DNA from 4 places in the Bradyrhizobium sp. BRP56 genome. Region 2 is predicted to be linked to each of the others. Evidence: riboswitches for the same ligand, from Rfam matches in the RefSeq annotation. Region 2 holds a riboswitch; each other region holds the start of a gene.
What was found. A riboswitch is a leader RNA that binds a small molecule or an ion and turns the genes downstream of it on or off. The one in region 2 is predicted to bind cobalamin.
Positions count from the first base shown of each region.

Region 1: another riboswitch for cobalamin. It lies ahead of metE (5-methyltetrahydropteroyltriglutamate--homocysteine S-methyltransferase); the one in region 2 lies ahead of I6F38_RS17995 (ribonucleoside-diphosphate reductase subunit alpha).
Region 3: another riboswitch for cobalamin. It lies ahead of I6F38_RS20495 (DUF1636 domain-containing protein); the one in region 2 lies ahead of I6F38_RS17995 (ribonucleoside-diphosphate reductase subunit alpha).
Region 4: another riboswitch for cobalamin. It lies ahead of I6F38_RS28685 (TonB-dependent siderophore receptor); the one in region 2 lies ahead of I6F38_RS17995 (ribonucleoside-diphosphate reductase subunit alpha).

Region 1 is NZ_JADYVV010000004.1:153,657-157,567, forward strand. Features, by position in the region: gene metE (5-methyltetrahydropteroyltriglutamate--homocysteine S-methyltransferase) at 1-2,243, opposite strand, end outside; cobalamin riboswitch at 2,345-2,548, opposite strand; gene I6F38_RS05150 (hypothetical protein) at 2,654-2,986, opposite strand; gene I6F38_RS05155 (nodulate formation efficiency C protein) at 3,889-3,911, shown strand, end outside.
Region 2 is NZ_JADYVV010000023.1:71,466-75,376, reverse strand. Features, by position in the region: gene I6F38_RS18000 (ribonucleotide-diphosphate reductase subunit beta) at 1-258, opposite strand, end outside; gene I6F38_RS17995 (ribonucleoside-diphosphate reductase subunit alpha) at 249-2,078, opposite strand; cobalamin riboswitch at 2,289-2,505, opposite strand; gene I6F38_RS17990 (hypothetical protein) at 2,908-3,840, opposite strand.
Region 3 is NZ_JADYVV010000028.1:35,554-39,464, forward strand. Features, by position in the region: gene I6F38_RS20485 (cobyric acid synthase) at 1-1,399, opposite strand, end outside; gene cobO (cob(I)yrinic acid a,c-diamide adenosyltransferase) at 1,411-2,064, opposite strand; cobalamin riboswitch at 2,101-2,313, shown strand; gene I6F38_RS20495 (DUF1636 domain-containing protein) at 2,407-2,781, shown strand; gene cobW (cobalamin biosynthesis protein CobW) at 2,778-3,812, shown strand; gene cobN (cobaltochelatase subunit CobN) at 3,812-3,911, shown strand, end outside.
Region 4 is NZ_JADYVV010000048.1:3,974-7,884, forward strand. Features, by position in the region: gene I6F38_RS28675 (amidohydrolase family protein) at 1-120, shown strand, start outside; gene I6F38_RS28680 (GTP-binding protein) at 122-1,051, shown strand; cobalamin riboswitch at 1,302-1,497, shown strand; gene I6F38_RS28685 (TonB-dependent siderophore receptor) at 1,604-3,877, shown strand; gene I6F38_RS28690 (PepSY domain-containing protein) at 3,880-3,911, shown strand, end outside.

The DNA of each region.
Region 1 (3,911 bases), on a different contig from region 2:
CAGTCCGGATTGATCCAAAGTTGCGAATCCTGCAGCCGCTTCCGAGCCAAAGCGACGAGCTCTTTCATCTCGCCCGCCTCGGGCACGCGCGGAGAATGGATATCGTACACACCCGGCCCGATTTGATTCGGATATTTATAGCTCCGGAAAGCGTCGAGCAGCTCCATTTTCGAGCGCGAAGTCTCGATCGAGATGACATCCGCGTCCATTGCAGCAATCGCATCGATGATGTCGTTGAATTCCGAGTAGCACATGTGGGTATGGATCTGGGTTTGATCGGCGACGCCCGATGAGCAGATGCGGAAGCAATCCCCGGCCCACTCGAGATAAGCCGTCCACTCCGATCGGCGCGGCGGCAATCCTTCGCGCAGCGCAGCCTCGTCGATCTGGATCATGGCTGCACCAGCATTTTCGAGATCGCCGACTTCGTCTCGGATCGCGAGCGCAATTTGACGACAGACGTCGGCTCGGGGAATATCATCGCGAACAAACGACCAGTTCAAGATCGTCACTGGTCCGGTCAACATCGCCTTCATCGGCTTCTCGGTTAGTGATTGCGCGTACCGCCACCACCCCACGGTGATCGGTTTCGGCCGTGAAACATCGCCAAACAAGATCGGCGGCCGGACACAGCGCGAGCCATAGGATTGTACCCAGCCGTTTTTGGTAAATGCGAAGCCTGCGAGTTGTTCGCCGAAGTACTGCACCATGTCATTGCGCTCGAACTCGCCGTGCACGAGCACGTCGAGGCCGATGTCCTCCTGCCAACGTACGGCACGCGCAGTCTCCTCCTTGAGGAACTCGTCGTATTGCCCGTCGTTCATCGCGCCTCGCGCGTGTGCTGCCCGGGCATTACGGACCTCTGCAGTCTGCGGAAACGATCCGATCGTCGTGGTAGGAAACGCCGGTAGTTTGAAGCGCTTGCGTTGAATCTCGGCACGACTGGCAAATGGACTGGCGCGCCGGCGCGTGGTCTGGTTGATCGCTCTCATCCGGATGGCGACATCGGCATCTCGGATCTTTGGCGAAGTTCCACGATCGGTGGTGACGCGCTCCGACTGCGCAAGAGCGCCAGCAACATCCTGATCGCCTGCAAGAGCGCGCGCCAAGGTCGCAAGCTCGCGTATCTTCTGAACGGAGAATGCTAGCCAACCCTTGATGTCTGAAGCGAGCTCCGTCTCGAGTTCAACATCGACCGGCACGTGAAGCAGCGAACAGGATGGAGCGATTTGTATGCGATCTTTGCCCAGCTTCGCGATAGCGGGATCGAGCCGTTGGCGCAGTGCCGACAAATTCGTCCGCCACACATTGCGGCCGTCTATCGCGCCGAGTGACACCACGAGATCACTTCGCTTGGCGGTAATGATCTGGTCCAATAACGCTGGCGCCCGAACCAGGTCGACGTGCAGCCCGGCGACAGGTAGGCGCAAGGCGGTGGGAAGATTGTCGCCGAGGCCACCGAAATAGCTGGCGACCATGATCTTGATGGCCGGCCCTTCCTTGGCGAGCCGGTCATAGGCATGTAGCAAGGATTGTCTTGATTCCGCATCCAGATCAAGAACCAGGCAGGGCTCGTCGAACTGAACCCAATTTGCCCCGCGTTTGGCCAATTCCTGCAGAACCTCGATATAGACCTGTATCAGGTCATCCAGGAGTGACAGTGGCTGCAACGCAGGATCAGCACTCTTGCCTAGCTTTAGGAATGTGACCGGGCCGATCAGGACAGGGCGAGTCTGAAAGCCAAGGGCCTTGGCTTCCTCATACTCGTCGATAGGCTTGCGAGAGGACAGCCTGAAAGTCTGTCCGCGATGAAATTCCGGGACCATGTAATGGTAGTTGGTGTCGAACCACTTGGTCATCTCCTGCGCGGGTGCGCCATCGCCGCGATGTCCGTGGCCGCAACTCGCACCGCGGCCGTCGTATTGTGAACCGCGTGCCATGGCGAAATACGTCTTGAGGGAAACGGGCTCGGCTTTCGAGGCGTAGACTTCCGGGATGGCGCCGACCATGACACTGGTGTCGAGCACCTGATCGTACAGCGAGAAGTCGTTCGACGGAATGACGGTGACACCGAGGGACTTCTGGCGCGCCCAGTTCGCGGCACGTAGGCCGGCTGCGTCCTCAAGCAACTGCTGTTCGCTAATTCTCCCGGCCCAGTAGCCTTCGAGTGCGACTTTGAGCTCGCGTCTTGGACCGATGCGCGGCGTTCCGAGCGTGGCAACCGGAAGTGAGAGAAGAGACATAGCGCTAACCCCGTGTTGGGGGCAAAGGCCGGGGCGGACGCAGGCAGGAGAAGTCGCCCGAGCGACGGCTGCTTGGCGCACCACCGGGACACCCCGCCCGTGGATGAACATATTGTCGGGGCAGGTCTCCTGGCTCGCGGGTCATTGCTGCTGTCCGGCCTTCCCGAAGCCGCGCGGGCTTCAGTGACTTTGTTGGACAGTAGCTCGCCGCTCACAGTTGCGGGGGCAGCGCCGGAATTGGCACCGGCTTCCCTCTTAGCTCCGGATCAAACGGAAACCGGAGAACCTCGACGACTTGGATTATCGGCAAGAGAACTCGGCCGTCAACCTCTCAAATTGGTGCTGCGACCTCTCTTACGCGAATGCCCCTCCGAGGCCACGCTTGATCGCGACGTAGAAGCCATCTCCAGTCATAGGATATCGGAATGACCATCTCGGAGGCGCATTGGTGTCGGGCGGCGTGTCAGATCTGTGCACGAGACGAATGCGCCCAGCACGAAGAAGCTCACGGCGCCGCGCAAGACGCTTTGCGGCCCGGCTTTTGAACGATTCATCGAGCACGCTTCGACGCGCCCTTTCTTTTCCACCAATAACCATGGATCAGTGGCGAATAGGCGCAAGAGGTATTCGCTAATTCCAGCAGCGTGCTCAGCGGTGATGTGCCACCAGCCAATCCTGGTAGGCGTCACGCCGACGTTTTGGTGATACTGGCCAAAGCAAGCATATTGAATCACCACAACCAAAAGAGACCCTCGCAATGAAAATGGCTGTTTGGAGCGTCCTCGGCGTCTTTGCTGCTGCCGTCTTTACTGTCGGTCTGTTCGGCTGGATGGCAAGGCCTTTTATGAGCCGCCCCGTCAGACAGATGCTCTCGGATGTGTTGAGTAGTTCAAGCCGAAGCTAGCAGACCTGAGGCTTCCCTCTTGCCGGTCGACACGGCTGCGTGGACGCGCAGCTCCTCGAATGTTGACTGCAATGACGAGCAGGTAGACGACGGCCCCTAACGTTGCGCGAGCGGAGAATGCCACGTCTCGTACCGCCTGCTTGATCCGTGACGTTCCTTAACGTCGATTCTATATCGCTCGCCGCTGAAGGGCGGCTCCGCGTTGGTGCAGGCCGCAAAGTGCCAAGCACAACAGGCGGGGACGCCCTCGACATTCGTAGTAGCGGCAACGCCCCCGGATCACACGGATCGATGGCGGCATACCTGCTCCCAATTGTCGTCAAGACTCCGGCAGCGAGGCATTCGCCCGCTGTCGAAGATTCAATGCGTGACAAGAATCATTCACGGAAGTCGTGGCGAATAGGCTGAATGGTAACATTAGAACGTGCTGTACGTCGGCAAGTCGACAAAGACAGCACAAATCTGCCGCGAACTGCCGGTTATTGCCTGGCACGAACAATGCAAGTCCTCATCATGTCCAGGCTTCTCCTCCTGGGCAGGTTCAGCATTGCAAATTGAGGCTTTGGCTGACCACTGAAGTTAGCGGCGCGTGACATCGAGGGACGGCGCCTGCTCGCGCGGGACATCGGCAGGCGCCTGCGTCACGTTGCCGCTAACTTCTTGCGATCTGCGCATAGCACGCTGAGGAAGACGTGCCGCTTTGGATTGACGTGTGGATGATAACCAGATGAGCCGGAAGCAATGAAGAAAAATTCTGGAAGGCG
Region 2 (3,911 bases):
CGATTGGGTGAAGAAACGGAAGATCTGAGTGAGCAGCGCGCGCTCACTGTCGGTAACGCGGTCCGATGCCCAATCCTTGAGGTCGGCACCAAGCGGCACCTCCTCGCCCATCCAATGGGTCTGCTGCTGGCGCTTCCAGAACTCGTAAGCCCAGGCGTAGCGATCGACGTCATAGCTGCCGGTCGAGTCGAGGAGGCCGACGCACCGTTTGCCGATCAGTGTGCGCGGATCGACGGATGAGAGATCGATCACTGACATGCGAGGCACTCCTCATAGTCAGTGTGCCGCTGCGGCTGCGGCGGCGCCGCGTTGTCGCCGTCAGCGATGTTGCCGGCGAACGCCGCGCGCGAGATCGATTTTGAACGGCAGTAGTAGAGGCTCTTCACCCCGCGCTTCCATGCCGTCCAATGCAGCATGTGAAGGTCCCACTTATCGACGTCGGCCGGCAGATAGAGGTTAATCGACTGGCTCTGGCAAATGAACGCGGCGCGGTCGGCGGCAAGCTCGACGATCCAGCGCTGGTCGATTTCGAAGGCGGTGCGAAAGACCGCTTTTTCGTGTTCCGACAGGGTGTCGAGATGGGCGACTGAACCCTCGTGCGCGATGATCGACTGCCAGGTCGCCGAAGTATCTGCGCCCTTGGCGGCCAGCAGCTTGGCGAGATGCGGATTACGCACCGAGATGGCACCGGACAAGGTCTTATGGGTGTAGATGTTGGCCGGGATCGGCTCGACGCAAGCGCTAGTCCCGCCGCAGATGATGCTGATCGAGGCGGTTGGCGCGATCGCGATCTTATGGCTGAAGCGCGCCATCACACCGCGTTCCAGTGCATCCGGGCACGGCCCACGCTCGCGCGCGAGCGTCACGGATGCCGCGTCGGCATCGCGACGGATTTTCCGGAACATGTTCAGATTGAACGACTTGGCCACGACACTTTCCATCGGAATGCCCTTGGCCTGCAGGAACGAATGGAAGCCCATGACGCCGAGGCCGACGGAGCGCTCACGCAAGGCGGCGTAGCGGGCACGCTTCATGCCGTCCGGCGCCACCGTGATGAAGTGGGTCAGCACGTTGTCGAGGAAGCGCATGACGTCCTCGATGAAGCCTGGCTTCTCATTCCACTGATCCCAGGTCTCGAGGTTGAGCGACGACAGGCAGCACACCGCGGTGCGCTCCTCGCCGCGATGATCGATGCCGGTCGGCAGGGTAATTTCGCTGCACAGGTTGGAGGTAGAGACCTTGAGGCCGAGCTCGCGCTGGTGCTTGGGGAGCGACCGGTTCACGGTGTCAATAAACAACAAGTAAGGCTCGCCGGTCTGCAGCCGGTTCTCCAGGATGCGTTGCCACAGTTGGCGGGCGTCGATCTCGCGGATGACATCGTTGGTCCTCGGGCTGCGCAGAGCGAACGCGGTGCCGGCGCCCACGGCACGCATGAACGCGTCGGTAACGTTGATCCCGTGGTGCAGGTTGAGACTCTTGCGGTTGAAGTCGCCGGACGCCTTGCGAATCTCGAGGAACTCCTCGATCTCGGGATGGTGGATATCGAGATAGACCGCCGCAGAGCCGCGCCGCAACGAGCCCTGGCTGATCGCCAATGTCAGGCCGTCCATGACGTGGATGAACGGGATGATACCCGAGGTAACGCCGCCCTTCACCTTCTCGCCGATCGAGCGAACGTTGCCCCAGTAGGTGCCGATGCCGCCGCCGTTAGAGGCAAGCCAGACATTCTCGTTCCAGGTGCCGACGATGCCTTCGAGCGAGTCCGACACCGAGTTAAGGAAGCATGAGATCGGCAGACCGCGCGTGGTGCCGCCGTTGGACAGCACCGGTGTGGCCGGCATGAACCACAGCCGAGACATCGCATCATAGAGACGTTGGGCATGCGCAACATCATCCGCGAAGGCGCAAGACACCCGCGCGAACATGTCCTGGAGCAATTCGCCGGCGAGCAGGTAACGGTCGGTCACCGTCAGCTTGCCGAACGGCGTCAACAGGTCGTCGCGCGTCCGATCGAGCTTGAGATCGGCCCGCCTTGGCGATGGAGCAAGGGGGCGCGGCAGCGGAGCCGGCGATGGCAAGACAAGACCCGACTCAGGCGGGGTAGGCCTTGCCTGCGCTGGGCGCGGCTGCACATGCGGCGGCTCAATGAGATGACCCTGCTGATCGAAATTGTAAGACGGCGACATCGGCAACCCCGCGATGTTGGGCGCGGGCCGGCGCGGACGACTTGCGAGGAATCCGGGCAAATGTCCCCGGCTGCAAGCGACCCACCGGGGCACCCCGCCCGAGGACTTTCATTCGGTCGCGGCAGGTCTCCTGGCTCGCGGGTCACTGCGGCCATCGGCCTTCCCGGCGCTGTGTCGCGCCAGTGACCATGATGACAACCGCTCGCCGCTTACAGTTGCGGGGGCAGCCCCGGAGTTGCCGTTTTGGCGCACCGGGTTCCCTCTTAGCTTCCACCCTACAAGGTGTGGGGAACGGAAGACCGTGACTGACTATAGATAGGTCTACGCGCCGGGATTCGTCAATTGGAGAGATCAAGATTTAGAAGGCAAAAACATACCGACCGCCCGGACCACTCTATCGCCGCTGTCACTTCTTGCTGCAGAGATGCCTTGGGCTGCCTTTCCAGTTTCCGTTAAGCTTGCGCATAGTCGAGGAAATTCTGACCCACGTGTCGCATTGATGCGATCTATGAAACCGCGCGTCAGCTGAGAGGGAATTCGGCAAGGCGCTCTCCGATCTGAATCGCAGCGCTCGCCGCGACAAATGGCATCTGGACGAATCGTTATCCATCGTCGGCGAACAACATTGGCCCTGGCGCGCCTTCGACCAGAATGGCCTTGTTTTTCGACGTCTTGATCCAGCGCCGAAGAGACTCGCGCGCTGCACAGTGGTCCTTAACTGTCAGGGCTCCAGCGCAACGTGCAAGCCCTCGTTGCTTTCAACATGAACGTAACGGGGTCCAATCGGCCGTCCCCTGCCGCTGGCGACGGTGACAACGTCTTCCAGAGGCGTGGCCCGCGCATCCGCCTCTGGGCGAGACAAGATCAGATCCGCATGCAACAGCCCTTCTGATTCGAGGCCGGTCGCATCCACGCCAAGGGCCGCCAAGCTGGCCAAACAACTTTCAAACTCTTCAGCATCGCGAAAGCGACGCTGGATAAACGTCGCGCCGGTAAGACGTTCTGTCACAAGACCACGCTTTGCAAACGCTTCGGCCAACGATTCAAATGGGAACATTCGTAGCACAAAGGAGATGATCCATGGTTGCTTCTCTGTCGCATCGAGAATCTCGCTGAACGTCTTCTCGGTAACGTAGCCGATGCATCCGGTTGACATGATAACATCCACGGAGCGGAGAATGCGCGCGCTATCCGTCGATAGCGCCTCCTTTTCAAGGTCAGCGACGATGCCCTGCTCCAAGAGGCCAACACTCTTTGCATAGCTGATCGCCTGTACCGACACGTCGAGGCCGATAAAGCGCGCCAACCCGACATCAGGCCAGGCTGCATAAAAATTGCGATCGAGACTCACCAGTGTTTCAGAACTGATCGCCCTCATCTCACGCCGGGCGTAGCGGTGACGCAAGCCCCCGAAGGTCAGCGGAAAGCGATGCACTGCTGCGTTGATGCCGTATGAACATCCAACGTCGAGCACGACGGGCTTAAGGCCGGTTGCCGAAGCTTTCGCTGCCAGGATTTGGCGCACAACCGGCTCAGCCACGTCCGGAATCATATAATCTAGGTCTCCGAGGATCGAGAAATATGCCCTCGGATCATCAGAAGCATAAATATTATGGAATATAGCTTTAGACCGATTAATACGCGAAAAATCCATCCGCAACACAGTTCCTCCCATCTCATTTGCAAGCGAGTCGACGACAGTGCCTTCGTACTCGCCCGCACTTT
Region 3 (3,911 bases), on a different contig from region 2:
GCTCGGCAAGCGCGTCGAGCGCGCTCTCCACCCTGGCACCGTAGGGCTGATCAGCCGCCGCGATGTCGAGTTGCGCGAGGAAGGCCTTGCGAAATTCGTCCGAGGCGAACAGGCCGTGCAGATAGCTGCCGCGAACGCGCCCATCTGCGGAAACCGCGCCCTCGGCCGTACCGTCGAGTGATGCAAAAGGCCGCGCGCGATCGGGGCCATCGGTGCGGCCGATATGGATCTCGTAGGCGCTGATCGGCTGGCTGGTCGCGGCATGCACCGCGCTGGCGCGCGTCAGCGTCTTCTGTTCGGTCATGGTGGTTGCGACATCGAGCAGCCCGAGCCCGCGCGTTTCGCCGGCAGGACCTTCGATCCCATCGGGGTCGGCGACGCTGTGTCCAAGCATCTGGTATCCGCCGCACAGGCCGAGGACATGGCCGCCGCGGCGATGATGCGCGAGGAGATCGATGTCCCAGCCCTGCGCGCGCAGGAAGGCGAGATCGCCGCGGGTCGATTTCGAGCCGGGCAGGATGACGAGCTTCGCATCACCTGGGATGGCTTCGCCCGGACGTACCATCACGAGATCGACGCCGGGCTCCAGCTTCAGCGGATCGAGGTCGTCGAAATTGGCGATCCGCGACAGCGCAAGGAACGCGATCTTGCACTGGCCCGGCTTGCGCGCCTCGCCGAGCCCGAGCGCATCTTCCGCCGGAAGCTCGCCGGCGCGGACGAACCAGGGCAGCACGCCAAATCCGCGCCAGACGGTGCGCTCTTCGATCAAGCGATAGCCGTCATCGAACAATGTCGGATCGCCGCGGAATTTGTTGATGACAAAGCCCTGGATCATCGCGGCATCATCAGGGTCGATCACCGTCTTGATGCCGACGAGCTGCGCGATCACGCCGCCGCGGTCGATGTCGCCGACCAGCACCACGGGCACGTTGGCCCGGCGTGCAAACCCCATATTGGCGATATCGGATTTGCGTAAGTTGACCTCGGCGGGGCTGCCGGCGCCCTCGACCAGAACGAGGTCGGCGCGCTGCTTCAGGCGCGCAAAACTCTCCAGCACCGCGCCCATCAGCGATGGTTTCATGCCGGCATATTCGCGCGCGCGTGCGGTCGCGATCCGTTTGCCGTGTACGATGATCTGGGCGCCGACATCGGTTTCGGGCTTGAGCAGCACCGGGTTCATGTCGGTGTGCGGCTCGACGCCGGCGGCGAGCGCCTGCAACGCCTGCGCGCGGCCGATCTCGCCGCCGTCGACGGTCACGGCGGCGTTGTTCGACATGTTCTGCGGCTTGAACGGCAGCACGCGCAGGCCGCGCCGTCTGGCGGCGCGGGCGAGGCCGGCGACGATGAGCGATTTGCCCACGTCCGAGCCGGCTCCCTGGATCATCAATGCGCGCGCCATCGTGATGTCCGTCAGAACTCGACGCCCGGCTGGGCCTTGATGCCGGAGCGGAACGGATGCTTCACCAGCGTCATCTCGGTGACGAGGTCGGCAATCTCGATCAGCTCCTCCTTGGCATTGCGCCCGGTGAGCACGACATGGGTCATCGGCGGCTTCGACGTGGTCAGGAACTCGACGACGTCGGCGATCGCGAGGTAATCGTAGCGTAGCGCGATGTTGATCTCGTCGAGCACGACCATGCGCAGGCTCGGGTCCGCGATCAGCTGCTTGGCCTTTTCCCAGCCGGCTTGCGCCGCCGCGATGTCGCGGGCGCGATCCTGCGTCTCCCAGGTAAAGCCTTCGCCCATGGCGTGGAATTGACAGAGATCGCCGAAATGCCCGGTGAGCAGGCGGCGCTCGCCGGTATCCCAGGCGCCCTTGATGAACTGCACCACGGCGCAGGGAAAGCCGTGCGCCACACAGCGCACGATCATGCCGAACGCGGAGGACGATTTTCCTTTGCCGGCGCCGGTATGAACGATGATCAGGCCCTTTTCACCGCTCTTGGTCGCCATGATGCGGTCGCGGGCGGCCTTCTTTTTCGCCATCTTGTCGGCATGGCGCGTATCCAGCGAAAGATCGGTGCCGACGGCGCCGTCTTCAGCGCCCTTTCCATCAGAAGTCATCACATTCCTTCGGCTTGACAAGTGCGAGGCTTGGACGAATGGTGGTCCCGCGTTGGTTCCTGTCCTACGACAGGCGAAGAGGGAATGCGATAGGGCTCCGCTAAATCGGGCCCGAAGCGCAGCCGCCCCCGCGACCGTGACCGGAGAGATGCCCAAGCCACTGATTCCATGCGGAGTCGGGAAGGTGGGCATCGAAGGGTAAAACCTGCTCCGCAAGCCGGGAGACCTGCCAACGCAGCATGTTGTGAAACCGGCGGACGGGGTGTTCCGCGACGGGGAACGAACCTGTCGAAAATCGGTTCGTGTGCCTCATCGCTTCCCGCTGTCAATCCAGGAAGGGCGATGAGCGTTACACTTCATGTCTGCATCACTTGCCGCGCCGGCCAGACGCCGGCGGAAGGTGAGCTCGCGCCCGGTGCACGCCTGCATGCCGCGCTTGTCGAGGCCGGCGTGCCCGATGACGTCAATCTGGTTCCCGTCGCATGCCTGTCGGCCTGCAGCCAGGGCTGCTCGGTCGCGCTCAGCGCGCCGGGGCGCTGGTCCTATGTCTACGGCCGACTGTCCTCTGATAATGCCGCGGATGTGATCGCCGGTGCCTCCGCCTATGCGGCGGCGCCCGACGGCATCGTGCCGTGGCGCAGCCGTCCGGAAATCTTCCGCAAGCAATCGCTCGCCCGCATTCCACCCATCGCCGTCGTGCCGGAGGCCGCAGAATGACCACGCTCGCCAAAATTCCCGTCACGGTCGTGACCGGCTTCCTCGGCTCCGGCAAGACGACGCTGATCCAGCATCTGATCCGCAATGCCAACGGCAAGAAGCTCGCGGTGCTGGTCAACGAATTCGGCAGCGAAGGCGTCGACGGCGACATCCTGAAGTCGTGCGCCGACGCCAATTGTCCGGCCGAGAACATCGTCGAGCTCGCCAATGGCTGCATCTGCTGCACCGTCGCCGACGATTTCATCCCGGCGATGGAGCAGTTGCTGGCGCGCGCCGTGAAGCCCGATCACATCGTGATCGAAACCTCCGGGCTCGCCCTGCCGAAGCCGCTGCTGAAAGCGTTCGACTGGCCGGAGATCCGTTCGCGGATCACGGTCGACGGCGTGATCGCGCTCGCCGACGCCGAGGCCGTCGCCGCCGGCCGGTTTGCGCCTGATCCGGCCGCGGTGGATGCGCAGCGCGCAGCGGACGACAATCTCGACCACGAGACGCCGCTGTCGGAAGTGTTCGAGGACCAGATCGCCTGTGCCGATATCGTGCTGCTGACAAAGGCCGATCTCGCCGGGGCGGAGGGGATCAAGACAGCGAAAGAGGTGATCGCGGCCGAGATGCCGCGCGAGGTGCCGATGTTGCCTGTCGTCGACGGCACGATCGACGCGCGCGTGATCCTCGGGCTCGGGGCGGCGGCTGAAAACGACCTCGCGGCGCGGCCGTCGCATCACGATGGCGAGGAGGAACACGAGCACGACGATTTCAATTCCGTCGTGATCGATCTTCCGGAAGTTTCGGATGTCGACGCGTTGGTCGCCTCGATCAAGGGGCTGGCGCGCGAGCAGAACGTGCTGCGCGCCAAGGGCTACATCGCGGTCGAAGGCAAGCCGATGCGGCTGTTGGTGCAATCGGTCGGCGAGCGGGTGCGGCATCAGTTCGACATGCCCTGGGGTGCCCGGGCGCGGCAGTCGAAGCTCGTCGTGATCGGCGAACATGCCGACATCGATGAAGCCGCGATCAGGGCACGGCTTGGTGTCTGATGCACGTCGTCTTCCGCGAGAGCCGCGGCCTTGAGGAGACCGCGACGCCAAGGGACCTCGGCCAGGATCCGGCCGATCTCGTGGTGTTGTCGTTTTCCG
Region 4 (3,911 bases), on a different contig from region 2:
CGTCCGGCGGAGGGCGTGCGGCATCTCGTGGTCAGCGGCCAGCCGCTGATCAGCGATGGTGTGCTGGATGTCGCGGCGCGTCCCGGCCGGCCGGTGCGCCGGCCTATCACGGGGGGCTGAGGTGCCGGTCCCGATCCTGCTGGTCGCGGGCTTCCTCGGGGCGGGCAAGACCACGGTCGTCAACCATCTGCTGGCGCATGCGCAAGGACGGCGCATCGCCGCGGTGGTCAACGATTTCGGTGCGATCAATATCGACGCCGAGCTGATCGCGGGCGCCAGCGACGGCGTGGTCAGCTTGGCTAATGGCTGCATCTGCTGCACCCTGGAAGGCGACCTGGTGCGCACGCTCGCCACGCTGCTGCGGCGTGATCCGTGTCCCGAATTCATCGTGATCGAGACCAGCGGGATCGCCGATCCCGCCGACATCGTGCGCAACCTGATGGATCCCGTGATCTGGAAGGTGGCGCCGCTGGAGACGGTGCTGTGCGTGGTCGACGCGACGCAGCCCGCGGCGATGCTGAACGACGCGCTGCTGCGCTCGCAGCTCCGGGCGGCGGACGTGGTGGCGCTGAGCAAGGTCGATCTGACTGACGCCGCCGCGTGCGCCGCGATCCGCGACGCAGTGCGTGCGGTGCGTCCGGCGGCCGTGGTGGTCGATGCCTTGCATGGCGAAGTGCCGGCCGCGCTATTGTTCCCGGCGGACCTCGATCATCTGTCGGCGCCGCGCGAGACCGCGCCGCGCCGGCCGTCGTCCGATCGCTTCGAGACGCTGAGCTGGACCTCGGAGCGGCCCGTCGTGCTGCCGCGGCTGCAACAGGCGATCGGCAAACTGGCGCCGAAGCTGGCGCGGGCGAAGGGATTGTTCGAGACGGTGGAGCAGCCCGGGCGGCTGACGGTGTTTCAACTCGCCGGCGGCCGCGCGACCCTGGCTGCGGGCGGCGTGCCGTCGCCCGGCGTGCCGCGCACGCGCATCGTGTTCATCGCCGAGATGGGTGCGCTGTCGCGCGCGGAGATTGATGCGATCATGGCAGGATGCGTCGAGGCTCAGTGACGCGAACCTACGTTTCCCGTCATCCTGAGGTGCGAGCCTTGCGGCGCAATTGCGCCGCTGGGCGAGCCTCGAAGGATGCACGGCCCGGCTGGTGGCCGTCGATCCTTCGAGACGCCGCTGCGCGGCTCCTCAGGATGACGGGATTAGAGGGAGCTCCACGTCATCCGCAGATGCCTGTGTCATCGCCGCAGCATCACCCGCAAAGCATGTGTGCGACAATCGCATCGAATTGACAGCCTTGCCGGCACCACCTATCGTTTTTGCCGACGGTTCCCTTCGGGGATCAAAAGGGAATGCGGTGCGAGGGTAACCCCAATGCCGCAGCTGTCCCCGCAACTGTAAACGGCGAGCCTTTCGTCAATTTGCCACTGGGCCATCGGCCCGGGAAGGCGTCGACAGGCGATGACCCGTGAGCCAGGAGACCTGCCGTCAGTCGTGGTCACACGCGAGCACATCGGGCGGGGGCGTCCTGGTGGGATCGGAGCACTGCCTTTTGGGCAATGCGCCAGTCCGCGTTCGCGGTGACGTGCCACGTTACCGCGAGTCCTTTTCATGTCTCCGTCCTCTCCCGTTGGGCGCAAATGGCGCCTCGGTCTTCTCTGCTCCCTGTCATCATTGCTATTGCCGGCCGAAGCCTCGGCACAAACACCGCCACCAACCAGGCTCGATCCGATCGAGGTCGCGCCTTCCGCTGCGGCAAAGCCGAAGCCCGCGGCGCGCAGCCGTGACATGGCCGCTGCGGCGCGGCCACGGCCGAGGCCCGCGACGGCCGGCAACACGCCGCGCGCCGCGGCGTCAGGCGTATCGGGGGCGGCATCGCCGACACTCAATGCCGCCACGCAGGGCGGCACCGGTAGTCGTCTCAATCTGACGCCGCTGCAGACGCCGGCCAGCGTCGAGATCATCACGGCGCAGACCATCGCCGAACGCGGCCAGCATAATGTGCTCGATGCCGTCACCCAGGACGCGGCTGGCTTCATCGCAACGCCGGCACCCGGCAATGGCGGCCTGTCGTTCAGCACCCGAGGCTTTGCCGGCAGCAACTCGGTGATGACGCTGTATGACGGCACGCGCTTCTATATCGGCTCCGGCACGCTGACGTTCCCCTACGACACCTGGTCGACGCAGCGCATCGAAGTGCTGCGCGGCCCGGCCTCGGTGCTGTACGGCGAAGGCGCGATCGGCGGCGTCATCAACGTGATCCCGAAGAAACCGCAGAGCACGCCCTATAACGAGGCCGAGGTTTCGCTCGACAGCAACATGACCCGGCGGCTCTCGGTGGACAGCACCGGTCCGATCAATCCCAATGTGTCGTACCGCATCAACGCCACCGGCAACATGTCGGACGGCTGGGTCGATCGCGACAAGACCTCGAACGCGGTGGTCTCCGCTGCCGTGCGGGTGCAGGCGTCGGACAATCTGGCCTTCACGCTGTCGGAGGACTACGGCGACCGCAGCCCGTCGCGCTATTTCGGCACGCCGCTGATCAACGGCTCGATCCAGGACGCGCTGCGCTTCAAGAACTACAACGCATTGGACAGCACGATCCGCTACCAGGACAGCTGGACCCAGTTCAAGACCGAGTGGGACGTCGCCGACGGCATCAAGGTCAACAACACGCTGTATTATCTGACCAGCGAGCGGCACTGGCGCGACATCGAAAACTACACCTGGAATCCGAAGACCCAGCTGATCGATCGCTCGAGCTATATCGAGATCTTCCACGACCAGAAGCAACTCGGCAATCGGATGGATGCGACCTTCAGCGGTCACGTGTTCGGCCTTGCGAACCAGGTCGTCGCTGGATTCGACGTCAACCGGATCGACTTCACCCACACCAACAACTCGCCCTATCGCGGCGCGTCGTCGGTCAATCCTTATGTGTTCGATCCGGGATCGTTCTTTGCGACGACGACGGCGACCATGCCGGGCTTCAACGCGGTGGTCAATCAATACGCGCTGTTCGCCGAGGATCGTCTCTTGCTGACCGATCAGTTGTCGCTGGTGACCGGTGTCAGGTATGACCGTCCCGAGGTGGACCGCACCGACTACAAGACACCGGCGAACAGTTTCGAGACGGCGCTATCGGGCACCAGCTGGCGTGCGGGCCTCGTTTACGAGCCGATCAAGAACCTCGCATTCTATGGCCAGTACGCGGTCGGCGTCGATCCGGTCAGCAATTTGATCTCACTGTCGACCACGCAGAAAACGTTCCAGCTTGCGACCGGCAAGCAGACCGAGATCGGGGTCAAGCAATCGTTCTGGGGCGGCCGCGGCGAGTGGACGCTGGCTGCCTACGAGATCGTCAAGACCGGGCTCACGATTCCCGATCCCGGCAATCCCACCGGCGGCCTGGCATTGCAGATCGGCCAGCAATCATCGCGCGGGATCGAAGGATCGATCGGGCTCGCGCTGAGCGACGGCTGGCGCGTCGACGCCAATCTTGCACTGCTGCGCGCCAGATACGACAACAACAGCCAGGTGGTCGGCGGCAAGATCGTCAGCTTCAACGGCAATGTCCCGGTCAACGTGCCGCAGCAGGTCTCGAATGTCTGGCTGACCTGGGATTTCGCGCCCAACTGGTCGGTCTATGGCGGCGTGCAGATCGTCGGTGCGATGTACTCCGATCTTGCCAATACCCAGCTGCGGCCGGGCTACAACGTGGTCAATGGCGGCGTCAGGTGGAAGCCGGATGACCGTACCACGGTCGCGTTCCGCCTCTACAATCTGTTCGACAAGGCTTACGCGGTGACCTCGAACGGCACCGGGCAGTGGCTGCTCGGCATGCCGCGTACCGCCGAATTGTCCGTCAACGTGAAGTTCTGACCATGCGCAACGCTCTGATCCGGCGCGGGCGGCG